DNA from 2 places in the Arthrobacter sp. UYNi723 genome. Region 1 is predicted to be linked to the other one. Evidence: predicted binding sites of a transcription regulator. Region 1 holds the regulator's gene; the other holds the start of a gene.
What was found. Region 1 encodes LexA, which represses DNA repair genes until DNA is damaged. Its sites were predicted from a motif close to TCGAACANNTGTTCGA; they were not measured.
Positions count from the first base shown of each region.

Region 2: the regulator LexA is predicted to act here: its motif matches at 4,536-4,551, upstream of ACVWY0_RS11845 (shikimate dehydrogenase).

Region 1 covers NZ_JBSRZM010000024.1:27,818-39,504, forward strand. The annotation lists gene ACVWY0_RS17005 (ATP-dependent DNA helicase) at 1-940, shown strand, start outside; gene lexA (transcriptional repressor LexA) at 1,031-1,777, opposite strand; gene ACVWY0_RS17015 (LysM peptidoglycan-binding domain-containing protein) at 2,127-2,567, shown strand; gene ACVWY0_RS17020 (histidinol-phosphate transaminase) at 2,646-3,764, shown strand; gene hisB (imidazoleglycerol-phosphate dehydratase HisB) at 3,846-4,472, shown strand; gene hisH (imidazole glycerol phosphate synthase subunit HisH) at 4,469-5,200, shown strand; gene ACVWY0_RS17035 (hypothetical protein) at 5,201-5,359, shown strand; gene priA (bifunctional 1-(5-phosphoribosyl)-5-((5-phosphoribosylamino)methylideneamino)imidazole-4-carboxamide isomerase/phosphoribosylanthranilate isomerase PriA) at 5,417-6,163, shown strand; gene ACVWY0_RS17045 (SseB family protein) at 6,173-7,066, shown strand; gene ACVWY0_RS17050 (MFS transporter) at 7,122-8,447, shown strand; gene ACVWY0_RS17055 (DUF1844 domain-containing protein) at 8,604-8,990, opposite strand; partial or broken gene infC (translation initiation factor IF-3) at 9,087-9,779, shown strand; partial or broken gene ACVWY0_RS17065 (hypothetical protein) at 10,112-10,396, opposite strand; gene rpmI (50S ribosomal protein L35) at 10,526-10,720, shown strand; gene rplT (50S ribosomal protein L20) at 10,840-11,295, shown strand; gene ACVWY0_RS17080 (TrmH family RNA methyltransferase) at 11,345-11,687, shown strand, end outside.
Region 2 covers NZ_JBSRZM010000013.1:65,789-77,475, reverse strand. The annotation lists gene ACVWY0_RS11875 (WD40/YVTN/BNR-like repeat-containing protein) at 1-21, shown strand, start outside; gene ACVWY0_RS11870 (MoaD/ThiS family protein) at 14-301, shown strand; gene ACVWY0_RS11865 (hypothetical protein) at 439-675, opposite strand; gene ACVWY0_RS11860 (ATP-dependent DNA ligase) at 915-1,991, shown strand; gene ACVWY0_RS11855 (MFS transporter) at 2,145-3,464, opposite strand; gene ACVWY0_RS11850 (IclR family transcriptional regulator) at 3,698-4,513, shown strand; gene ACVWY0_RS11845 (shikimate dehydrogenase) at 4,652-5,533, shown strand; gene ACVWY0_RS11840 (TIM barrel protein) at 5,533-7,434, shown strand; gene pcaH (protocatechuate 3,4-dioxygenase subunit beta) at 7,504-8,286, shown strand; gene pcaG (protocatechuate 3,4-dioxygenase subunit alpha) at 8,288-8,851, shown strand; gene ACVWY0_RS11825 (lyase family protein) at 8,848-10,314, shown strand; gene ACVWY0_RS11820 (alpha/beta fold hydrolase) at 10,307-11,125, shown strand; gene pcaC (4-carboxymuconolactone decarboxylase) at 11,137-11,592, shown strand.

The sequences.
Region 1 (11,687 bases):
CGAACTTTGCGAACGGCTGATTGTTGCCCGGGAAAACCGGGAAGTGGTGTGGTTCTCCCGCGCAAGTTCCTTCGATCCGCAGCATGGCTATGCGCAGCCCGACGAGTCCGCGCCGGCCCTGGTCAACATCGCGCCGCTCAGCGTTGCCGGCAAGCTCCGCGAGGGGCTTTTCGCCGGCCACACCGTGGTGCTGACCTCTGCAACGCTTGCCATCGGCTCAGCCTTTGAACCGGCTGCCGGCGGCTTGGGACTGGTGGGGGAGGGCGCGCCCAGCTGGACCGGGATCGACGTCGGATCGCCCTTTGACTATCCCAAGCAGGGGATCCTTTACGTCGCAGGGCACCTCCCCAAGCCAGGCCGCGGGGCGTCGCCGGAGGCCCTCGATGAACTTGAGGCGCTGATCCGGGCGTCCGGCGGCGGTGCCCTGTGCCTGTTTTCGTCCCGGCGTGCGGCCGAGGAGGCCGCTGAGGCGATGCGTCCCCGGCTTGGCCTCAGCATTCTCTGCCAGGGCGACTCCACCATGACGGCCCTCGTGAAGCAGTTCGCCGACGAGCCCGATACCTGCCTGTTCGGCACCATGTCCCTGTGGCAGGGCGTAGATGTTCCGGGTGGATCATGCCGGCTGGTGGTGATCGACCGCATTCCGTTCCCGCGGCCGGATGACCCGCTGATGACCGCACGGTCCCGCGCCGTTGCGCAGGCCGGCGGAAACGGCTTTATGGCGGTATCGGCGACCTACGCGGCCATCCGCCTGGCCCAGGGCGCTGGCAGGCTGATCCGTTCCACCGGAGACAAAGGCGTGGTGGCCGTGCTTGATTCCCGGCTTGCCACCGAGCGCTACGCCGGATTCCTCCGCGCCGCGCTGCCACCGTTCTGGCCCACCACGGACCGCAAAACGGCGTTCGCCGCCCTGGAAAGGCTGGCCGGGAAGGGCGCCTGACTGAACGCGGATCCTGCGAGGGTCCTACAAGCCAGGGCCCGTCCTAACCAGGGCGCTTCCTAGCCAGCGCGTGCAGCGCCGGCTGGCGTCCTATAGCGACCGCAGGACCGAGACGACCTTGCCCATGATTGTGGCGTGATCGCCCAGGATGGGCTCGTACTGGGTGTTCTGCGGCAACAGCCACGTGTGGCCATCGCGCTGGCGGAAGGTCTTGACGGTGGCTTCGTCGTCCAGCAGGGCCGCGACAATATCGCCGTTGGAGGCGTCTGCCTGCCGGCGGACCACTACCCAGTCGCCGTCGCAGATGGCAGCGTCCACCATGGAGTCGCCGGCCACGCGCAGCATAAACAGCTCACCCTGGCCCACGAGCTGCCGGGGCAGGGGCATCACGTCTTCCACCACCTGATCAGCAAGGATGGGCCCGCCAGCCGCGATCCGGCCCACCAAAGGCACCATGGCGGTGTCCATGGCAGAGGGCAGTTCGGTGACCGTTCCGCCGATGCCGTGCAGCACTGAGGGCTTGGTTGTCCCGTTGGACTTTGTGGACCCGCCGTCCAGCGTCAACGGCATCAGGACTTCCATGGCGCGCGGACGCTTGGGGTCCCGGCGAAGGTATCCCAGCTTCTCCAGTTGTGAGAGCTGGTGGGTCACGCTCGACAAACTCGCCAGGCCCACGGTGTCACCGATTTCACGCATCGACGGCGGATAGCCGTTGTCATTCACCGAGCGCTGGATGGTTTCAAGGATCTTCTTTTGGCGGGCGGTGAGCCCCTTGGGGGTCCGTTGGGGCTGGCGGCGCTGCGGTGTCGCCTTGCCCTCGGCGGCTGGTGCTGCCATGTTCGCCAATGCCTTTCGGTTGTCCGGCTCCGCTCCGGCCGCTGGTGCCTGGAACGCCCCGGGGCTGGTGTCGGAGTTGATTGTCAGACCCTGCTGATCAACTACAGAGGTGGTTGTTCTTTGATCCAAACGTAGGCCAGCCACAGGCCTTTTTCAAACATTTGTTCTAGCGAGTCTCGACAATATTCGTTGATAAGTGCTAAAAATGAAGAAGCAAAGTTCGAACATGTGTTCTACTCGTTGCTTGCGGATTCGAATATTCGAATTTATGGACGGCTCAGGCCGGTACCGGCAAGTGGACGCGGAGGGCGCGCCGGGCAGCACAGTATGGTCCAGGAGGGCTCATTTCATGTCAGCTATATCTGCTTCGCAGGACTCGCGTCCGCAGCTCATTTCCGTGCAGGACCTCACCTCGCGGCAGTGGTCCGCACCCGTTTCGACGTCGGGTTCGGCGCCAAGGCAGCGCAGGGAATCGTTGCCGCCGCTGCGCCTGACCCGCAGGGGCCGGATTGTCCTCATCGGCATCCCGCTGGTGATCCTTGCCGCAATCCTGCTTTCCCTGGCGGGTTTCCTCAACGCCCCGGCAAAGGCCGCCGATTCTGCCGCCGACCTGTCACTGACGCCAACAGTCTCGGTCACGGTGCAGGCCGGCCAGTCACTCTGGGCCATTGCCAGTGCGGTGGCGCCCGAGCGTGATCCCCGTGATGTCATCGCGGATATTGCCCAGTTGAACAACCTTTCCGCCGGGGGCGTTGTCCCCGGACAGCAACTCTTCGTCCCCACCAGGTAAAGAGCCTGCAGGCTCGGGCGTGTGCCGCCGCAGGCCGTCACATTTTCCGGCCGTCTGCTTCGGACCTAAACTGTTCAGGTGAATGACCAGCTAGAGCGTCTGAACAGACTTCCCCTCCGGACCAACCTCCGCGGACTGACCCCGTACGGTGCCCCGCAGCTGGATGTACCTATCCTGCTGAACGTCAACGAAAACACCCATGGCGTCCCGGCGGACGTACGAGCCGCGATCAGCGTGGCCGTGACGGAAGCCGCGGCAGGCCTCAACCGCTACCCGGACCGTGAGTTCACCGAACTCCGGGAAGCGCTGGCCGAATATCTCGGCCACGGTCTGGATGCAACCAACATCTGGGCGGCCAACGGGTCCAACGAGGTCCTCCAGCAGATTCTCCAGGCATTCGGCGGACCCGGGCGCACGGCCCTGGGATTCCCGCCCACGTACTCCATGTACCCGCTCCTGGCCAGCGGCACGGACACCGGGTACATCGTCGGCCAGCGGGCCGACGATTACGGGCTCAGTGCCGAGTCGGCCGCGTTGCAGGTCAAAGAGCTTCAGCCCAACATCGTTTTCCTCTGCTCGCCGAACAATCCCACCGGCACGGGCCTGGGCCTGGACGTTGTGGAGGCCGTGTACGAGGCCGGCGAGGCCAGCCAGACCATCGTCATCGTTGACGAGGCCTACCACGAGTTCGCCCACGACGGAACGCCGAGCGCCCTTACGTTGCTGCCCGGCCGGGAGCGCCTCATTGTGTCCCGCACCATGAGCAAGGCGTTCGCCCTCGCGGGCGCCCGCCTGGGCTACATGGCCGCCGCTCCTGAAGTCACGGACGCACTACGCCTGGTCCGGCTGCCGTACCACCTTTCGGCCATCACCCAGGCAACGGCCCTCGCCGCCCTGAAGCACCGCACTGCGCTGATGGCCGATGTCGAGGACATCAAGGAGCAGCGCGACCGCATCGTCTCGGAACTCACCCGACTGGGACTCAAACCTGCCGCCTCCGATTCGAACTATGTCTTCTTCGGCGGCCTCGACAGCCCCCATGACGTCTGGCAGCAGCTGCTGGACGACGGCGTGCTCATCCGCGACGTCGGCATCCCCGGCCACCTGCGTGTCACGGCGGGAACTGAGACGGAGACCACAGCCTTCCTGACGTCGCTGGAACGCATCCTGGCCAGCCAGGCCAGGCTGCCCGCCTAAACTTGAAGTATCGGCGCCGCCGCGCGCCGGCACTTCTCCTTCGCTTTCGCACCACTGACTTCGCCTAAAGGACATATGACCATGAGCTTCACCGGATCGAACGCTGCCGCGCCCCGGACCGCACGCATGGAGCGTGCCACCAGTGAATCGTCAGTGCTCGTGGAGATTAACCTCGACGGCACGGGCGTATCCGACATCGACACGTCTGTCCCGTTCTACGACCACATGCTGACGGCGCTCTGCAAGCACTCGCTCATTGACATGACGGTCAAAGCCACCGGCGACACCCACATTGACGTCCACCACACGGTGGAGGACGTCGCCATCACGTTCGGTGAAGTTCTGCGCACTGCCTTGGGAAACAAGGCCGGGATCCGCAGGTTCGGCGAGGCCACCGTGCCCCTCGACGAAGCCCTGGCGCACGCCGTCGTCGACGTCTCCGGCCGCCCCTACCTGGTGCACGGCGGAGAGCCTGCCGGGCAGGAGTACCACTTGATCGGCGGCCACTTCACGGGGTCATTGACCCGCCACGTCTTTGAGGCCATCACGCTTCATGCCGGCATCTGCCTCCACATGAACGTCATCGCGGGCCGCGACCCGCACCACATTGTGGAAGCGCAGTTCAAGGCCTTCGCCCGCGCCCTGCGTGCTGCGGTCGAGCCCGATCCGCGCGTGGAGGGAATCCCCTCCACCAAGGGTGCCCTGTGAGCGGCCAAATTCTCCGGGACGGCGCCGTCATCGATCCGGCCACCGGCAAGAAGCCTGTGTCGCCCGAAGGTAAGCCCACGGTCACTGTCCTGGATTACGGTTCGGGAAACGTCCGGTCCGCCGTGCGCGCCCTGGAGCGGGCAGGAGCCGAGGTCATCCTCGGCTCCAAGCCGGAGGACGTGCTTAATGCCGACGGCTTGGTAGTACCCGGCGTCGGCGCGTTCGAGACTGTGATGCGCGAGCTCAAGGCCGTGGACGGCATCCGGCTGATTGGCCGGCGCGTGGCCGGTGGCAGGCCGGTCCTGGCAATCTGCGTGGGCCTGCAGGTCCTGTTCGAGGCCGGAGTGGAGCACGGGACAGAAGCTGAAGGCATGGGGGAGTGGCCGGGCAAAGTGGAACTCCTTCCCGCCGAGGTGGTGCCACACATGGGCTGGAACACGGTTGACGTTCCGGAAGGATCCAAACTCTTCGCCGGCGTCGCGGATCAGCGCTTCTACTTCGTCCACTCCTATGGCGTCCAGGACTGGAACTTCGACGTGATCCAGCCGCGGATGACTGCGCCGCTGGTGACTTGGTCAGAGCATGGCTCGCGCTTTATTGCCGCAGTGGAGAACGGACCGCTCTGCGCTACCCAGTTCCACCCGGAAAAATCCGGCGACGCCGGTGCACGGCTACTGCGCAACTGGGTGGACGGCCTTCGCAAGCCAGCTGCCACGGACGCCGCCTAGATGTGGTCGATTGTCCTGATGGGCCTGGCCGGCCTTTTGGTGGGCGGCGCACTGTCCTTCAGGCAGCAGCACAAACCGCTCTGGACCCAGGTGGGCTTCTACGTCCTGGCCGGCATGGCGCTGCTGGCCGCGTACCTGCTGACGCTTCCTGGAACCTAGCCCACGCAACCCCCAGTTCCGCTTCCACGAGCAACCCAACACCCATAAGGATTTGAGATGACCACCGCAACCGATCTGCCGGTTCTTGAACTGCTGCCCGCCGTCGATGTCGTAAACGGACAGGCCGTGCGGCTGGTCCAAGGCGAGGCCGGCAGCGAGACGAGCTACGGCACACCGCTGGAGGCAGCCCTCAACTGGCAGCGGCAGGGCGCCGAATGGGTACACCTGGTGGACCTCGACGCCGCGTTCGGCCGGGGCTCGAACGCCGAGCTGCTCCGTGAAGTGGTGGGCCGGCTCGACATCAAGGTGGAGCTGTCCGGCGGACTCAGGGACGACGAATCCCTCGAGGCGGCGCTGGCCCTCGGCGTTGCCCGCGTCAACCTCGGCACAGCGGCGCTGGAAAACCCCGAGTGGACCCGCAGTGCCATCGACCGCTTTGGCGACAGGATCGCCGTCGGCCTCGACGTCCGCGGAACCACGCTGGCAGGCCGCGGCTGGACCAAAGAAGGCGGCGACCTCTGGGAGGTCCTGGGCCGGCTCGAAGAAGCCGGGTGCTCCCGGTACGTTGTCACTGACGTGACGAAAGACGGCACACTGCAGGGTCCCAACGTTGAACTCCTGCGCCAGATGGTGGAGAAGACCGGCAAACCGGTGGTCGCCTCCGGCGGCATCTCCAGCCTTGACGACTTGAAAGTGCTGCGCTCCCTGGTGCCGCTGGGTGTGGAAGGCGCGATCGTGGGCAAGGCGCTGTACGCCGGTGCCTTCACACTCCCCGAAGCACTCGACGTCGCCGGCCGCCGCTAGGCAGTTTCCGTGGACAGCACGCATAACGCCGATCCGGCAGCGGAATCGCCGCCGCGCCATCTGCCCGGACACATTGCCGCGGCATTGGCGGGCGCGGGTGGCCGTACTGACTCGGCCGGCCAGCCATGGGAAGGCCGGAGCCTCGCCGGGGACGACGGCAGGATCCACAACTTCGAGGACGACGACGGCACGGCCGACGCCGGCTACCTCGCCGCCGTCGCGGCCCTGGTTGACGGCAACGGCGAGGAAGCGGCTGTGGTGGCCTCGCTGGCCACCGCCCGCGTCTTTGTCCCGATCATCGCGCAGCTTGGCGAGGCAACGGAAGGGGTCGAAGGCCTGACGTCGGACAAGCAAGCGGACATGGCGATGGTCACCCTGAAGGCCGCCGACGGCCGGACGGCCATGCCGGCCTTTACCTCGGCTGAGGCCTTGGCTGCCTGGCATCCAGAAGCCCGGCCGGTGGCGGTATACGCTGCCCGGGCTGCCCTCTCAGCCGTGGCCGAGGGGGCCGAGTTACTGGTGCTCGATCCAGGCTCGGAGGTTACGTTTGTGGTCCGGCGGCCCGCCGTCTGGGCGCTGGCCCAACAACGGGACTGGATCCCGTCCTATGCTGATGCAGCGCTGGTAGCCGAGATGGCTGAGGCAACGGACGCCTTCCCTGCGGTACGCAAGCTTGCCCTCCTCAAGGGTTCCGGCGTCGCTGCCCGCACCGGTACCGGTGCCACGCTCTCCGGGGGCGGTGCCGGGCCGGAACTTCAGGTGCTGCTCCACCTTGAGGATGGGTTGGACGCTCCGGCAGTCCGGGACCTGGTGTCCGGCCTCCAACAGGCATGGTCCCGGAATGTATTGTTTGGAGAGCGTGTTGACTCGATCGAAATCAAGTTGCGGCGCGCAGCACAATAGCTGACGGTTGGCGCGGAGATCCCGGGCTGCCGCGGGCAGACCCAAAGGATTTTCCGTGAACTTCGCTCTTTACCGGGAGCTGCTGGCCCACCGGCCCATCCGGCGGCTGCTGCTGGTCGGCATGATCGCCCGCATCCCCCACTCCGCGGCAGGCATGCTGCTGACCCTGCACATCGTGCTGACCCTGGACCAGGGCTACGCAGCGGCCGGTGCCGCAGCGGCTGTTATGACCATCGGCATTGCCGTTGGCGCACCATGGCGCGGCCGGCGCGTGGACACTGTTGGCCTGCGCCGGGCGCTGATTCCGTCGGTGGTGTCAGAGGCCCTCATCTGGTCCATGGTGCCGCACGTGTCCTACCAGTGGCTGCTTCCGCTGGTGTTCGTCGGCGGCCTGCTGACGTTGCCGATTTTCAGTGTGATCCGCCAGTCCCTAGGCGTTCTCGCGGACGGCGACCAGCGGCGGACCGCTTTTGCGCTGGACTCGATCGCCACGGAGATGGTGTTTATGATCGGGCCTGCCGCCGGAGCCGTTGTGGCCACCAGCGGCTTCACCGTTCTGGGACTCACCGTGGTGGGCGTTTCCACGTCACTGGCCGGGTTGTTCCTCATGTGGTTTAACCCGCCTACTCGAAGTGCCACGCAGACTGAGGAGTGCCAGGCAGACCAGCGCCACGCCGCGGAAGTGGCTGTGGTTTCCGCCGCACCGGCACACCTCCAGGAAGCACCGGCACACCTCCAGGAAGCAGCGGCAGACCTCGTCCCGGCCGGGGCAGAACGCACCCGCAGCGGGTCGGCGGGGCTGCGGGGCAAGGTGGCCCACAACTTCGCCTGGCTCACGGCCACTGTAGCGGCCGTATTCGCAGTGGCAGCTGGAACCGGCATGGTGCTCAGCGGCACGGACGTTGGCATTGTTGCTGCCCTGGAAACAGGCGGGCACCAGGGCGAAATCGGCATTGTTTTCCTCTTTTGGTGCGCCGCATCGGTGGTCGGCGGACTGGTCTACGGGGCCATGCACCGTCCAGTTTCGCCGATCCTGCTGCTGCTGGGGATGGCGGCCCTGACTATCCCGATGGGCTTCGCCCAGGACACCTGGACGCTGGCCTTCGTCTCGATCCTTCCGGGCCTGTTGTGCGCCCCTGTCCTGTCGGCCGCCTCCGAACATGTGGCAGACCTGGTGGCGGAGGACCGCCGCGGCGAGGCAATGGGCTGGTACGGCTCTGCGCTGACTGCCGGCGTGGCGCTCGGGGCGCCACTTGCCGGGATTTTCATCGACGGGATGGGGCCGTCCGGCGGGTTTGTCTCCGTGGGCGTGGCCGGCGTTCTGCTCTGCGTCGTGGGACTGCTGCTCCAGGCCCACAGACGCCGCCGCGCTGCGGTCTGACGCCGGCCTCCAGAGTTTTTGTCCAGATATTCCGCCTTTTCAGGTGCGGAAGTCCCGTTATCTGGACAAAAACTAAGTGAAACACGACGGCGGCGGAGGGTCCGTGTGGACCGTCCGCCGCCGCCGTCGTACTTTGTGAAGTTTGCTGTTTTGGGTCTAGTTGACGGCGCCCGTGTAATTCTCGCCCGGGCCCTTGCCCGGGGCATCCGGGATGATGGACTCCTCGCGGAACGCGAGCTGCAGGGAACGCAGGCCGTCGCGCAACGGGCCGGCGTGCTGGGATCCGATTTCGGGGGCCGCTGAGGTCACCAGTCCGGCAAGGGCGGTGATGAGCTTGCGGGCCTCGTCCAGGTCCTTGAGTTCCTCCGCATTGTCCTCGGCGGCGAGGCCCAGCTTGACCGCGGCTGCGCTCATCAGGTGCACTGCGGCCGTGGTGATGACCTCGATGGCCGGCACCTCCGAGATATCGCGGATTTGCTGGGTCACGTCAGCCTTGGCGGCCGGGGCCTCGAAAACGTGTGAATTACTGTCTGGGGTGCTCATACTGGTAAGCTTGTCACAGACCGACTGGATGTCGTTATTTTGCTGTGGAAGGTCCCACCAACGCTTAGCTGCGTTAGGCGGGATTTGTTCTGTAGAATGACATGCAGTTTGCAAGCGGAGTACTCTCCCACCCGCGTCAGCCGTTTTCCCGCCGGAAGCAATTCCGCCAGGAAGCAAGGTTGCCGGGTACCGGTCGGACAGTTCTTTCAGGCGTTGAGCCTGGGGAAGTGCGCACTGCCTCTGCTGAGGTCGGTGCATCCGATCATCGAGGCCTTCGATTGCTCCGGCAATTGGGGGCCTTCTCTATTTGCCGGGGAATACCACATCAATCACAGGAGCTTTAACATTAGCGAGCCAAGAATCAATGAGCGTATCCGCGTCCCCGAGGTGCGGTTGGTCGGTCCTGCAGGTGAACAGGTAGGAATCGTCCGTATTGACGATGCCCTGCGTTTGGCTGCCGAGTCCGATCTTGATCTCGTTGAAGTTGCACCGCAGGCCAAGCCTCCGGTGTGCAAGCTGATGGACTTTGGCAAGTACAAGTACGAGGCCGCCGTCAAGGCACGTGAAGCACGGAAGAACCAGACCAACACTGTTCTGAAGGAAATCCGCTTCCGCCTCAAGATTGACACCCACGACTACGAGACCAAGCGCGGCCATGCACTGCGCTTCCTCGGTGCCGGTGACAAGGTCAAGGCCATGATCCAGTTCCGCGGCCGTGAGCAGCAGCGTCCGGAAATGGGCATCCGCCTGCTCCAGCGCTTCGCTGACGATGTCGCCGAAGTGGGCGTTGTGGAGTCCAGTCCCCGTATCGATGGCCGCAACATGGTCATGGTTGTGGGCCCGTTGAAGAACAAGGCCGAAGCCAAGGCTGAGGCACGCCGCGCATCGCAGCGTGCAGAGGCCAAGGCGCAGAACGAAGCGAAAGCTACGGGTGGCGGCCGCATCGACGTCTCCGGCGACGACCAGGCACCGCTCACGCAGTCGCTGGCTGACCTTCTTCCGGAAGGTTTCGCCATCACCACGGAGCCGGAAACCGAAGCTCCGGCACAGCCTGAAGCACCTGAGGCGCCTGCTGAAGCCGCTCCGGAAGCCGAAGCCCCTGTCAAGGAAGCGCCGGCGAAGGAAGCTCCCGTCAAGGAAGCCGCCGCCAAGGCAGCACCCGTGAAGGAAGCCGCCGTCCAGGAGGCGCCCAAGCAGGCTGCCCCGAGGGCCGCTGCTCCCAAGCGTGAGGCTCCCAAGGCAGCCCCGGCACCCGTCAAGGCTCCTGTCGCTGCCAAGCCCGCCGAAGCTGCGGCTCCGGCAGCTCCGAGGCCGCCGGTGCCGATGCCTAAGCCGATCGCCCGGCCGGCAGCGCCGAAGCCTGCTGCAAGGCCTGCCCCCAAGGCAGCTCCGAAGCCGACTGGCAAGAAGACTACCTAGTTCAAAGCTGCGGGAGGTTATCCTCCTGCAGTACGCAACCAGCATGCCGCCTGCAGGGGCGGCTGCTCGAAAGAACTGCAGACAATGTCTGTGGACACGTAAGGAGATCGGTTCCCATGCCGAAGATGAAGACCCACAGTGGTGCTAAGAAGCGCTTCAAGCTGACCGGCAGCGGCAAGCTGCGCCGCCAGCAGGCCAACCGCCGCCACTACCTTGAGCACAAGTCCTCCAGGCTGACTCGTCGCCTCGCCGGCGACAAGATTGTCTTCAAAGGTGACGCTAAGGTCATCCGGAAGATGCTCGGCATCTAAGTTCCAAGTTCTCTGACTGATGCCACCTGGCAGCAGTCAACTACCAAAAAGGCTTCTCAGGCCAGCCGGTTGTTCCGGCAGTAGATGCTTGGGATCAGAATTTTCGAAGGAGTACGCACGTGGCACGTGTGAAGAGGGCGGTCAACGCCCACAAGAAGCGCCGGGTTATCCTTGAACGCGCAAAGGGCTACCGTGGACAGCGTTCACGCCTGTACCGCAAGGCCAAAGAGCAGCTGCTGCACTCGTTTGTGTACAGCTACGGCGACCGCAAGAAGAAGAAGGGCGACTTCCGCCGCCTGTGGATCCAGCGCATCAATGCTGCATCCCGCGCCAACGGCCTGACTTACAACCGTCTGATCCAGGGCCTGAAGGCCGCTGAGGTTGAGGTTGACCGCCGTATGCTTGCTGAGCTGGCCGTTTCGGATGCGAACGCATTCGCCGCGCTGGTGAAGATCGCCAAGGATTCCCTGCCTGCCGACACGTCCGCTCCGGCCGTCGAAGCCGCAGCCCCCAAGGCTGCCAAGGCACCCAAGGCCAAGGCTGCAAAGCCTGCCGCTGACGTGGCTGCCAAGTAGCACCCACGCCAGTTCGAGGACTGGTGGCTGAAGCCACTAAGGTTCTTATATGAACGAAACCGGGCGCCCGCAAGACTTTCCACTCTCCAACCCCCGAGCTGATCGGGTGAGGAAGGTGGCACAGCTTGCCGGGCGCCCGGCCCGTTTAAAGCGCAGCGAGTTTCTGGCAGAGGGTCCCCAAGCTGTCCGTGAGGCCCTCACCCTGCACCAGAAAAGGATTGCAGCGGGCGAGCCCGGCGTCGTCTATGAGGTGTACGCGAGCGAGGCCTGCCTCGACCGGCACCCGGACCTGGAGGCTCTCGCGGAGGGCATTGACGCATACCTCACTACCGACGAAGTGCTGGCCGCGATGGCGGACACGGTTACCCCGCAGGGCATTCTCGCGGTCTGCG
Region 2 (11,687 bases), on a different contig from region 1:
GCAGCGACCCGCGGTGCCTGACATCAGCGTGGTACTACCCAGCATCCTCCAGCCGCTGGCCGGCGGGCAGTCCATCCTGACTGCGCCCGCCGACGGGACGGTGACGGTGGGAAGCCTGCTGGATTCGGTGACCGGGGGTTACCCGGTGCTGGCCAGGCGGCTGCGGGACGAAACCGGGGCGCTTCGCCGGTACGTGAATATTTACGTTGCCGGTGACGAGGTGCGCCGGCTCCAGGGCCTGGAAACCGAGGTGTCGCCCGGCCAGGAGGTACTGGTCATCCAGTCGGTGGCGGGAGGTTAGGGCCGAAGTAGCTCTCCGGCGGTCCGGCGGGCAGTCCTGACTGACTTCACCCGCCGCCGTCGCACGCGCTCGCGGTGCAAAAATGCCGTGCTGCAAGATTCCGCAGGGCGGTTCTGCGTCAGCGGCCCGAAACAGGATCAGGCAATCCGCCAAACGCTGCATTCGTCCGTATTGATCGCTTTCCGCGAGCCGCTGTTATGGTCCATGATCCAGACAACGCCGATTCCCGGCGCTGTCTCCTGGACACGGCCACGGCGGATGACCACGTCGTCGTAGCTGGGGCCTACGGAGAGGCGGGCCTCGATTTCATCGCCGCGGTGGAGCTGGTCCAGGGCACGGACTCTTGTTACATGGGCTTTGGCTTCCTTCAACATGGGGTCCTCCTGGCTGGAGCTGGTGCCTGCGCTTGCCGGCACTTCCAGTGTGGCGGGGCAATGTTGCGCCCTGGTTTCCCCAACGTTAGGGGCCGGTTAGTTCTCCGCGATCGATTCGTTTCCGGTGGCACCACAGGATTCGGCGAATGCCACGCGTCAAACCCCGCCGCGGCCTTCAGTTGGGCATCGTGCCAGTTCAGGCCTACCGCCGCGGGCCCTCCCGGGCAAGAATGGGCCCTATGCAACTTCCCGTGATGCCTCCCGTCCCGCCCATGCTCGCTAAGGCCGTCAGCGGAATGCCCGACGGGGCCCTCAGCTATGAGCCCAAGTGGGACGGGTTCCGGTCGATTATTTTCCGCGACCGCGATGAGCTGGAGATCGGCAGCCGCAACGAAAAGCCCATGACCAGGTATTTTCCTGAGCTTGTGGAAGCCCTCAAGGAGAACCTGCCGCCCCGCTGTGTGCTGGACGGCGAGATAGTCCTGGTGGGGGCATCCGGTGACCGGCTGGATTTCGATGCCCTGCAGCAGCGCATCCATCCCGCCGCCAGCCGGGTAAAGCTTCTCGCCGAACAGACCCCCGCCAAGTTTGTGGCCTTTGACCTGCTGGCCCTGGGCGACGAGGACTACACCGGCCGGCCCTTTGCCGAGAGGCGGGCAGCATTGGAAAAGGCGCTCGCCGGAAGCAAGGCGCCCGTCCACCTCACCGCCGCGACCCAGGACAAGGCCATTGCCGAGCAGTGGTTCCAGCAGTTCGAAGGTGCGGGCCTGGATGGGATTGTGGCCAAGCCGCTGGACGGCAGCTACCTGCCGGACAAGCGCGTGATGTTCAAGATCAAGCACGAACGCACAGCAGACTGCGTCGTGGCCGGCTACCGCGTACACAAGAGCGGACTGGACGCGATCGGCTCGCTGCTGCTGGGGCTGTACAAGGACGACGGCGGCCTGGCCAGCGTCGGCGTGATCGGCGCCTTCCCCATGAAGCGCCGGCAGGAGCTGTTCGAGGAACTCCAGACGCTGGTCACGGATCTTGACGGACATCCCTGGGCATGGGCCAAGCAGGCGGACGGCGAACGGACCCCGCGCAACGCGGAGGGCAGCCGGTGGAGCGCCGGCAAGGACCTGTCCTTTGTGCCGCTCCGGCCCGAACTGGTGGTGGAGGTCCGGTACGACCACATGGAAGGTGAGCGCTTCCGGCATACCGCCCAGTTTTCACGCTGGCGGCCGGACCGGGACCCCGAATCCTGCACCTACGCCCAGCTGGAGGAACCGGTGAGCTTCGACCTCGCGTCCGTGCTGGAGACCGGCCGGCCCTGACGCCTGGTTCGGGAGGCACCCAACCCGCCGCCCGCCGTCGTACGTTCTTGCCCGGTTGCCTCCCCGAGGACACGGAAAAGCCCGGCGCGTCCTGGGGACGCGCCGGGCTTTCCGGTAAGCAACCGGGCAGGAACGCCAGCTCGCCGAGGAACCCTACTTCAGGCCGAGCTGCTTGGTGGGGACGTTGAAGGTCTCCTTGGCCGTCAGGGCGGAGATGGCCGAGATGCCGCAGATGATGGCGGTGAAGACGCTGATCTGGACCCAGCCGCCGGGCTTGATGCCGCCCATCGCCGCCACGATGGCCGGGGCGAAGCCTGCCATCAGGAAGCCCAGCTGCGTACCGATCGCCAGGCCGGAGAAGCGGACCTTGGTGCTGAACATCTCGGCGTAGAAGGACGGCCAGACCGCGTTGGAGGCCGCGTAGCCGCAGGAGAAGAAGCCGATGGCCGCGAGGAACATCAGCGGGATGCTGCCGGATTCCAGGCTGAGCAGGAACACCGGAGTCAGGATGGCGCTGGCCACGGCACCGTAGATGAAGACCGGCTTGCGGCCGATCCGGTCCGCGAGCTTGCCGAACAGCGGCTGGGTGCCCAAAGCGACCAGGTTGGCGCCGACCACGAGCCACAGCGTGGTGGTGCCGTCAACACCGGCCACGGTCTTGGCGTAGCTGATGGCGAGCGTGCCGAACACAGTGGAGACGGCGGCGATGAAGGCACAGCAGACCACGCGGAGCACGTCGCGCCAGTGGTCCTTGAGGAGGTCAGCGACCGGCAACTTGGAGATCTGGGCGGTTTTCTGGGCTTCCTCAAAGGCCGGGGGCTCGTGCAGCGTGCGGCGGATGAAGAACGCAACAAGAACGACGACGGCGCTGAGCCAGAACGGGACGCGCCAACCGATGCCGTACTTGATCTCGTCCGGGAGTGCCAGGACGGGGATGAAGACGAGGGCGGCGAGGATCTGGCCGCCCTGGGTGCCGGTGAGGGTCCAGGACGTGAAGAAGGAGCGGCGGTTGTCCGGTGCGTGTTCCAGCGTCATGGATGATGCGCCGGCCTGCTCGCCCGCTGCGGAGAGGCCCTGGCAAAGCCGCGCCAGCACCAGCAGGGCCGGAGCCCACCAGCCCACGGTGTTGAAGTCGGGCAGGCAGCCGATCAGGAACGTTGAGGCGCCCATCAGCAGCAGCGTGAACATCAGGACCTTCCGCCGGCCCACCCGGTCACCGAAGTGGCCCAGGATGACTGCGCCCACCGGCCGTGCCACGTAGGCGAAGCCGAAGGTGGCGAAGGACATCACGGCCGCGTTGGCTCCGGCATCCGGGAAGAACACGGTGGGGAAGATCAGGGCGGCGGCGGAACCGAAGATGAAGAAGTCATAGTATTCGACGGCGCTGCCCAGGAAGCTGGCGAGGGCTGCCTTCTTTGGCGTCCCGGCCGGGGCAACGGTGCCCGGCCCCGCGGACGGAAGTGTCTGGCTCATGGAGTTCCTTAGGTGTGACGACGTTGTCGCGGATGGTTCTGGAGGGTCGCAGCCGCAGCTGCCTGTGTGGAGGCCTGGTGCGGTGCGGCTGGAGTCCGTTGAAAGACCCGTGCTAGTAGCCACATGGTGGGAGCTACTTGTGCGATACAGCAATGATGGCTGTGAGCGCAGTCACTTGTCAAGAAAATAATCACCATCTAGAAATAGTTCTCACGATGTGGCAACATCAACCTATGAGTGTGAATCAAACCACAGCGCCCGATGACGTCGCCGCTGAGCCAAAGACGCCCAAGGGTGACCGTACGGACATGGTGGGCAAGGCCCTGGGCCTGCTGGTCCTCCTGGGTGACGAGCCGCGTGGCGCCAGCGCCGCGGAGATCTCGCGCCGCGCCGACCTCCCCTTCAGCACCACCTACCGCCTGCTGGGTTCCCTGACGCGGGACGGGTTTGTGGACTATGAGCCGGACGGCCGCCGCTACCATCTGGGCCTGCGGATCTTCCAGCTGGGCCAGCGCGTCTCCAACCATCACGGATTTGCCGGCACGGCGCTGCCGGTCCTGCGCCGCGTCACCGAACAGACGGGGGAGGCCACCATCCTCAGCGTCCGCGACGGCCACCATCACCTCACGGTCAACAAGGTGGACGGCCCGCAGACCTTCCGCGTCACCAGCGATCCCGGGCATCTGGGCGCCCTGCACGCAACAGCCGTGGGCAAGGCGCTGGTGGCTTTTGCCGAGGATGCGGAGCGTGCGGCGCTGCTTGAGGAGCTTGAGCTGGAGCCCCTCACTGAACACACCATCACTGACCGTGCCGCTTTCCGTGCGGAGATCGAGAAGGTGCGCCGGCAGGGGTATGCCGTCATGGACGAGGAGAACGAGAGCGGCATGCGGGCCGTGGCCGTGCCGCTGCTCAATTCGCAGGGCCATGCCTTCGCCTCCCTGGCCACCGCTGTTCCGGTGTTCCGGCTCAGCATGGAAGCCCTGCTGGCCCATGTGCCTCTGCTGCAGGAAGCCGCGGCAGAGCTGGCTGCGCGCTTGCCGCAACGGTAAATAGTCTCTAAATGTTCGTATGTAGAACAAGCGTGCGAGAAGTGAACAAGTGTTGTACTGTAATCCCTATCACCCGACCCACCGCGGACGCCCCGAGCGCCGCCGCCCGCCGGGTGTCGTATCAAAGGAGCTGCCCGGATGAGCAATCGAACTGAGTCCTACCTTGTGGGACTGGTTGGCGACGGCGTCATGCCGTCACTCACTCCCCCCATGCACGAACGCGAAGGCGATGTGCAGGGCCTGCGCTACCTCTACCGCCCCATCGACCTGCTGGAGCTCGGACTCTCCGGCGACGCCGTGGGGGACCTGCTCAAGAGTGCCCGCAGCCTGGGCTTCAACGGCCTGAATATCACCCATCCGTGCAAGCAGCTTGTCCTGGCGCACCTGGACGAGGTCTCGCCGGATGCCCGCAGGCTCGGCGCCGTCAACACCGTGGTCATCGAGGACGGCCGGTTCATCGGCCACAACACCGACTTTTCGGGCTTCGCCGCCGCCCTCGCCTCCGGCCTCCCGGGCGCGCGGCTGGACCGCGTTGTCCAGCTTGGCGCGGGAGGTGCCGGTTCCGCCGTCGCCTATGCCCTGCTCACCGCCGGCGTGAAGGCGCTGGACCTGGTGGACGTGGACCCCGCCCGCTGCGCGGCACGCGCCGCAGAACTGGCCGGCTTCTTCCCGGGCAGCACCGTCACAGCGCGTACGACGGCGGAGCTGCCGCAGCTGATGCCGCAGGCCGACGGTCTGGTGCACTGCACGCCCGTCGGCATGGCCGCCCACCCGGGCGTCCCGCTGGACCTGGGCCTGCTGGAATCACGACACTGGGTGGCGGACATCGTCTACCGCCCCATCGATACCGAACTCGTCCGCGGCGCCCGCGCCAAGGGCTGCGAGGTCCTGGACGGCGGCCGCATGGCCGTGGGCCAGGCCGCAGACTCGTTCCGGATTTTCACCGGGCTGGAAGCCAACGCGGACCGCATGCGCAGCCATTTCCTGGAGCTCGTGGCCAAGGAAGAGGTGGCGGCCTGATGCGCACCGGAATCGCCACGGTCTGCCTCTCCGGCACGCTGAAGGAAAAGATGCAGGCCTGCGCCATCGCGGGCTTTGACGGCATCGAAATCTTCGAACAGGATCTGGTGACGTCGCCGCTCACGCCCGAGGACGTCCGCAAGATGGCGGCCGACCTTGGCCTCACGCTGGATCTTTACCAGCCGTTCCGGGATTTCGACAGCGTGTCCGACGACCTCCTGGCCGCCAACCTCCGGCGCGCCGAAGCCAAATTCAAACTCATGGCGCGGCTGGGCATGGACACCATCCTGGTCTGCTCCAACGTGGCCACCGCCAGCATCGACAGCGACGACCTCCGGGTGGAACAGCTCGGCCAACTGGCTGCGCTGGCGGGGGAGCATGGCGTCAAGGTTGCCTACGAGGCCCTGGCCTGGGGCAAGTACGTCAGCGAATACGAGCACGCCCACAAGCTGGTGGAAGCCGTGGACCACCCCAGCCTGGGCACCTGCCTGGACTCCTTCCACATCCTGTCCCGCAGCTGGGACACCGCCCCCATCGAGGCCTTCAACCCGGACAAGATCTTCTTCGTCCAGGTGGCGGACGCCCCCAAGCTCGCCATGGATGTCCTCTCCTGGAGCCGGCACTACCGCGTGTTCCCGGGCGAGGGCCAGTTCGAGCTTGCCAAGTTCATGGGACACGTGGTCCGGGCGGGGTACAGCGGCCCGGTGTCGCTGGAAATCTTCAACGACGTCTTCCGCCAGTCGGACGTGGACCGCACCGCCGTCGACGCGATGCGCTCGCTCATCTGGCTGGAGGAACAGAGCGCCAAGTGGCTGGATGCTGCTTCCGACGGCGGGACCGGCGCCGGGATCAACGCCGCCGCGTCCCGCCGTCGTTATCCGATGGAACTGGCCACACTCCCGCAAGTGGCCGAGCCGGCTGGCTACAACTTCGCCGAAGTCAGGGCCGCGGACACCAAGGGGCTGGAAACGGTCCTGGGCCAGCTGGGCTTCGAGTTCAACGGCCGGCACCGCACCAAGGACGTGCAGCTCTGGAGCATGGGCCACGCCCGGGTGATCATCAACGAGGCCGCACCGGCAGAGGGGGACGATTCAGCGGGGGATGCGTCGCCCGCCATCGCTCCTGCTATCGCGGCTTTGGGGTTCGACGTCGACTCCCCGGTGATTGCCGCCGCCCGCGCCCAGCAGCTGAAGGCCCCCGCGGTCCCGCGCAAGAGCCAAGCCAACGAGGAGGTGTTCCAGGGCTTCGCCGCCCCGGACTCCACCGAGATCTTTCTGTGCCAGGGCAGCCCGGACGGCACCGCGGCCTGGACCAGCGAGTTCGGGGAAGGGCTCGAAAAGCCCGCCGCCGGCCACACCGCCGTGATCGACCACGTCAACCTTGCCCAGCCATGGCAGCATTTCGACGAGGCCGTCCTCTTCTACACGAGCGCCCTGGCCCTGGAGCCGCAGCCGTTCGCGGAGGTGCCCAGCCCCACCGGCCTGGTCCGCTCGCAGGTCATGGCCACCAGGGACCGCGCCGTGCGGCTGGTGCTGAACCTCGCGCCGCTGAACCAGCAGCGCAGGACCTATCAGGAACACATCGCCTTCGCGGTGGATGACCTGGTGGCCACCGCCAGGGACTGTAAGGCCCGCGGCCTGGAGTTCCTGGAGATTCCGGCGAACTACTACGAGGACCTGGGTGCACGGTTCGGCCTGGCCCCGGACTTCCTGGCAACGCTGCAGGAACTGAACCTCCTGTACGACCGGGATGCGGACGGGGAATTCCTCCATTTCTACACAGCCACGGTGGGGAGTGTGTTCTTCGAAATGGTGGAACGCCGCGGCCCCTACGACGGCTATGGGGCCCCCAACGCGCCCGTGCGGCACGCAGTCCAGTACGACCACCTGCAGCACCGGTAAGACAGCACCACCAACACCCCCAGCAGCAACAACCACCTAGCAGCAACAACCAGAGAAAAGGAGGCCGCAGTGGAGACACAGCAGGATCTCAGTGCAGAGATTAACGCCATGGGCGATGCCTACGCGCGGGCGCTCAAGGACGGCGCCCCGGCCGAAACACAGCCCCGGCTGGACTACGCGCCCTACCGCAGCAGCATCCTGCGGCACCCCACCAAAAGCCTGCACCACGCTGACCCGGAAACCATCGAGCTCTACTCGCCGGCGTTCGGCCACCAGGACGTGCACGCCCTGGAAGCGGACCTGACCATCCAGCACAACGGTGAACCCCAGGGCGAGCGGATCATCGTTGCCGGCAAGGTCCTGGACGGCGACGGCCGCCCCGTTGCCGGGCAGCTCGTGGAGATCTGGCAGGCCAACGCCTCCGGCCGCTACATCCACAAGCGTGACCAGCATCCGGCACCGCTGGACCCGAACTTCACCGGAGTGGGCCGCTGCATCACAGGCCAGGACGGCTCGTACCGGTTCACCACCATCAAGCCCGGCGCCTACCCGTGGAAGAACCACGTCAACGCCTGGCGCCCCGCCCACATCCACTTCTCCATGTTCGGCACCGAGTTCACGCAGCGCATCGTCACCCAGATGTACTTCCCCGGCGACCAGCTGTTCCCGCTGGACCCCATCTACCAGTCCATCGTGGACCAGGACGCCCGCGACCGGCTCGTTGCTACCTACGACCACAACCTGACCGAGCCCGAATGGGCCCTGGGCTACAACTGGGACATCGTCCTCACCGGCTCCAAGCGGACCTGGACCGAAAACGAGGCGCTCGGCGCAGCAGGAGACGAGGAATAACGTGAGCACAACCACCAAGCTTGTTCCCACCCCCGGCCAGACCGTCGGCCCGTTCTACGGTTACGCCCTGCCGTTCGTGAAGGACAACGAACTCCTGGCGCCCGGCTCGCCCGGTTCCATCCGCCTCCAGGGCACTGTGTATGACGGCGCCGGGGAAACCATCCCGGACGCCATCCTGGAGATCTGGCAGCCCGACGGCGACGGCAGGATCGCGCAGCAGACCGGTTCACTGGTCCGCGACGGCTACACCTTCACCGGCTGGGGCCGCGCTTCCGTGGGCCACTCCGGTGTGTACACGTTCACCACCGTGAACCCGGGCCCCACCGAGTCCGGTGCTGCTCCGTTCATCTCCGTCGCCGTGTTTGCCCGTGGCCTGATGAACCGCCTGTTCACCCGCGTGTACCTGCCGGAGAACGAGGAAGCCCTCGCCAAGGATCCGCTGCTCAGCTCCCTGGACCCGGACCGCCGCAAGACCCTCATTGCCCGGCGCGATCCCGACGGCGGGCTCACGTGGGACATCCACCTGCAGGGCGACGGCGAAACAGTCTTCCTGGACTTCCAGTGACTGACGCTGCCCTGGGCCACTTCGGAAGCGCGGCTGACGGTGACGTCGGCCTGTTGAGTCCTGTTTCGGCGTCGCCCCTGGTGACGGCGCTGACCGGTGACCGCGCCGTGCTGGCGGCGATCCTCGCCGTCGAGTCCGGCTGGGCCGCCGTGCTGGAGAAGGCGGGCCTGGTGCCTGCCGGTTCCGCCGCCGTCGTGGCCTCGGCCGCCGAGGCGGGCCGCTACGACGCGGCAGACATCGCGCTCCGGGCCCAGGGCGGCGGCAATCCTGTCATCCCGGTGCTGGCAGACCTTCGCAAGCACGTCACAGCGCTGGACACCGCCGGGATTGGCGCAATGAAGGCGGTTCACACATCGCTGACCAGCCAGGACGTGCTGGACACGGCCCTGATGCTGCTCGCGCGCAACACCGTTGAGGCGGTGCTGGCAGACCTGAAATGCACGACGGCGGCGCTCGCTTCCTTGGCGGAACAGCATGCGGACACGCTGGGCGTGGGCAGAAGCCTGACCCAGCACTCGCTTCCGTTCACTTTTGGGCTGCGGGCGGCGCAGTGGTTCCACGGACTGGCCGCCGCAGGCCGGCAGCTGGGCAACGTGCAGTTCCCGGTGCAGTTCGGCGGGGCGGCCGGAACGTTGGCTGCAGGAACCGTGCTGACCGCAGGAACGTCCGCCACCCCGTTTGACCTGGCCGAATCCCTGGCAGCACAGCTTGGCCTGGCCGCAGCACCGGCACCGTGGCACACGAACCGGCTGGCCGTCACGGCCCTCGGCAGCGCGCTGGCCTCGGCGCTGGACGCCGCCGGCAAGGTCGCCACGGACGTCCTGTTCCTGAGCCGGCCCGAGGTGGCCGAACTCGCCGAACCGCGCGCCGCCGGACGCGGCGTATCCTCTGCCATGCCGCAGAAGCAGAACCCGGTGTTGTCGGTCCTCATCCGCAGCGCCGCCCTCCAGGCGCCCCAGCTGGTGGCCCAGCTGCACCTGGCCGCCGCGAACTTCAACGACGAACGCCCCGACGCCGCCTGGCATACGGAATGGCCGGCCCTGCGCCAGCTTCTCCGCCTGGCACTTGGCGCGGCCGGGCACCTGCGGGAACTTGCCGAAGGCCTGCAGGTTTTCCCCGACGCCATGCGCCGCAACCTCGAGCTCGCCGGCCCGTTGCTGCTGGCCGAAGGCGTGGGCGCCGCAGTTGCCCCGCTGCTGGCCGAACAGGATGGCCGCAGCGGGAAGGAGCAGCTGCAGGCCGTGGTGGACCGGGCGCTCCAGGCGCCCGCCGCCGAGCAGGGCGCCACCTACCGCCGGCTGCTCCGCGAGGCTATCCCGGCGGGCGTGCTCACCGATCTGCGGCTCGACGAACTCCTGGACCCGGCCAGCTACCTGGGCCAGGCAGCCGAGATATCGCGCCGCATCCTGGCCGCGTACCCCGACTTTTCCAAACCTACCCAGAACGGAGCCAACCGTGGCTAAACCGACCCTGAAGGCAGTTCTGCTGTCGCCCCAACGGGCCCTAGGCGATCGTCCCCTGCTGGTGGTTGGACCATCACTGGGTACGTCCTCCGTCCTATGGTCCGACGTGGCCACCCTGCTCAGCAACGACTACGACGTGGTGGCCTGGGACCTGCCCGGGCACGGCGTCTCACCCGCCGCAACCGAGACCTTCGACGTCGCGGGCCTGGCGGATTCAGTGGTGGACCTGGTGGACTCGATCGCCCCGGGCGAAGTCTTCCACTACGCGGGGGTTTCGCTCGGCGGTGCCACCGGCCTGCAGCTGGGCATCAAGCACGGCGAACGCCTCAAGAGCCTGTCCATCCAGTGCGCCGGGGCCAAGATCGGCACCCCCGAGGCGTGGCTGGAACGTGCTGAAACCGTGCGCAGCCAGGGCACTCCCGTGATGATCCAGGGCTCCGCGCAGCGCTGGTTCGCGCCGGGCTTTATGGACCGTGAGCCCGAGCGGAGCAGCCGGCTCCTGCATGCCCTCCGCGACACCGACCGCTTCAGCTACGCTTTCTGCTGCGAAGCCCTTGCCGGCTTTGACGTCCGTGCCGAACTCGGCAGCATCACCGTCCCCACCCAGGCAGTGGCGGGTGCGGCAGACACTGTTGTGCCGCCGTCGTTCGCGGAAGAAATTGTTGCCGGCATCACCGCCGGGGGCGGCACTGCGAACGCTGTGACGCTCGGGGGAGTGGCGCACCTGGCCCCCGCCGAGGCGCCCGCCCACGTTGCCGAACTGCTGCGGACCCTCATCACCTGGAGCGAATCGCGCAGGGCAGCCAAGTGAGCGCGCCGGATATCAGCGGGGCTGAACGGAACGGCGTGGTCCAGCCGGATGCCACCAGCCAGGAAATTTACGACGGCGGCATGGTGGTCCGCCGCGAGGTGCTGGGCGCCGCGCATGTGGACCGGGCCAACGCCACCAAGGACGATTTCACTGAGGATTTCCAGGACATGATCACGCGGATCGCGTGGGGTGGCATCTGGACCCGGCCGGGCATCTCACGGCAGATGCGCTCTGCGGTGACCATCACTGCGATGGTGGCGCACGGGCACTGGGAAGAGCTGGCCATGCACATCCGCGCGGCCATCACCAACGGCCTGAGCAGGGACGAAATCAAGGAAATCCTGCTCCAGACGGCCATCTACTGCGGGGTTCCCTCCGCCAACACGGCCTTCAAGACCGCCCAGCAGGTCTTCCTCGAACTCGACCGCGCCCCCACCCCGGACTCCGCCGCCACCCCACCCAACTAGCGCCCCCACCCAACTAGGTAGCACTAACTGTCGTTTTGAGCCTCCATAACGACACTTACTGCTACCTAGTTGGGACCATCCACAGAATTCAGAGG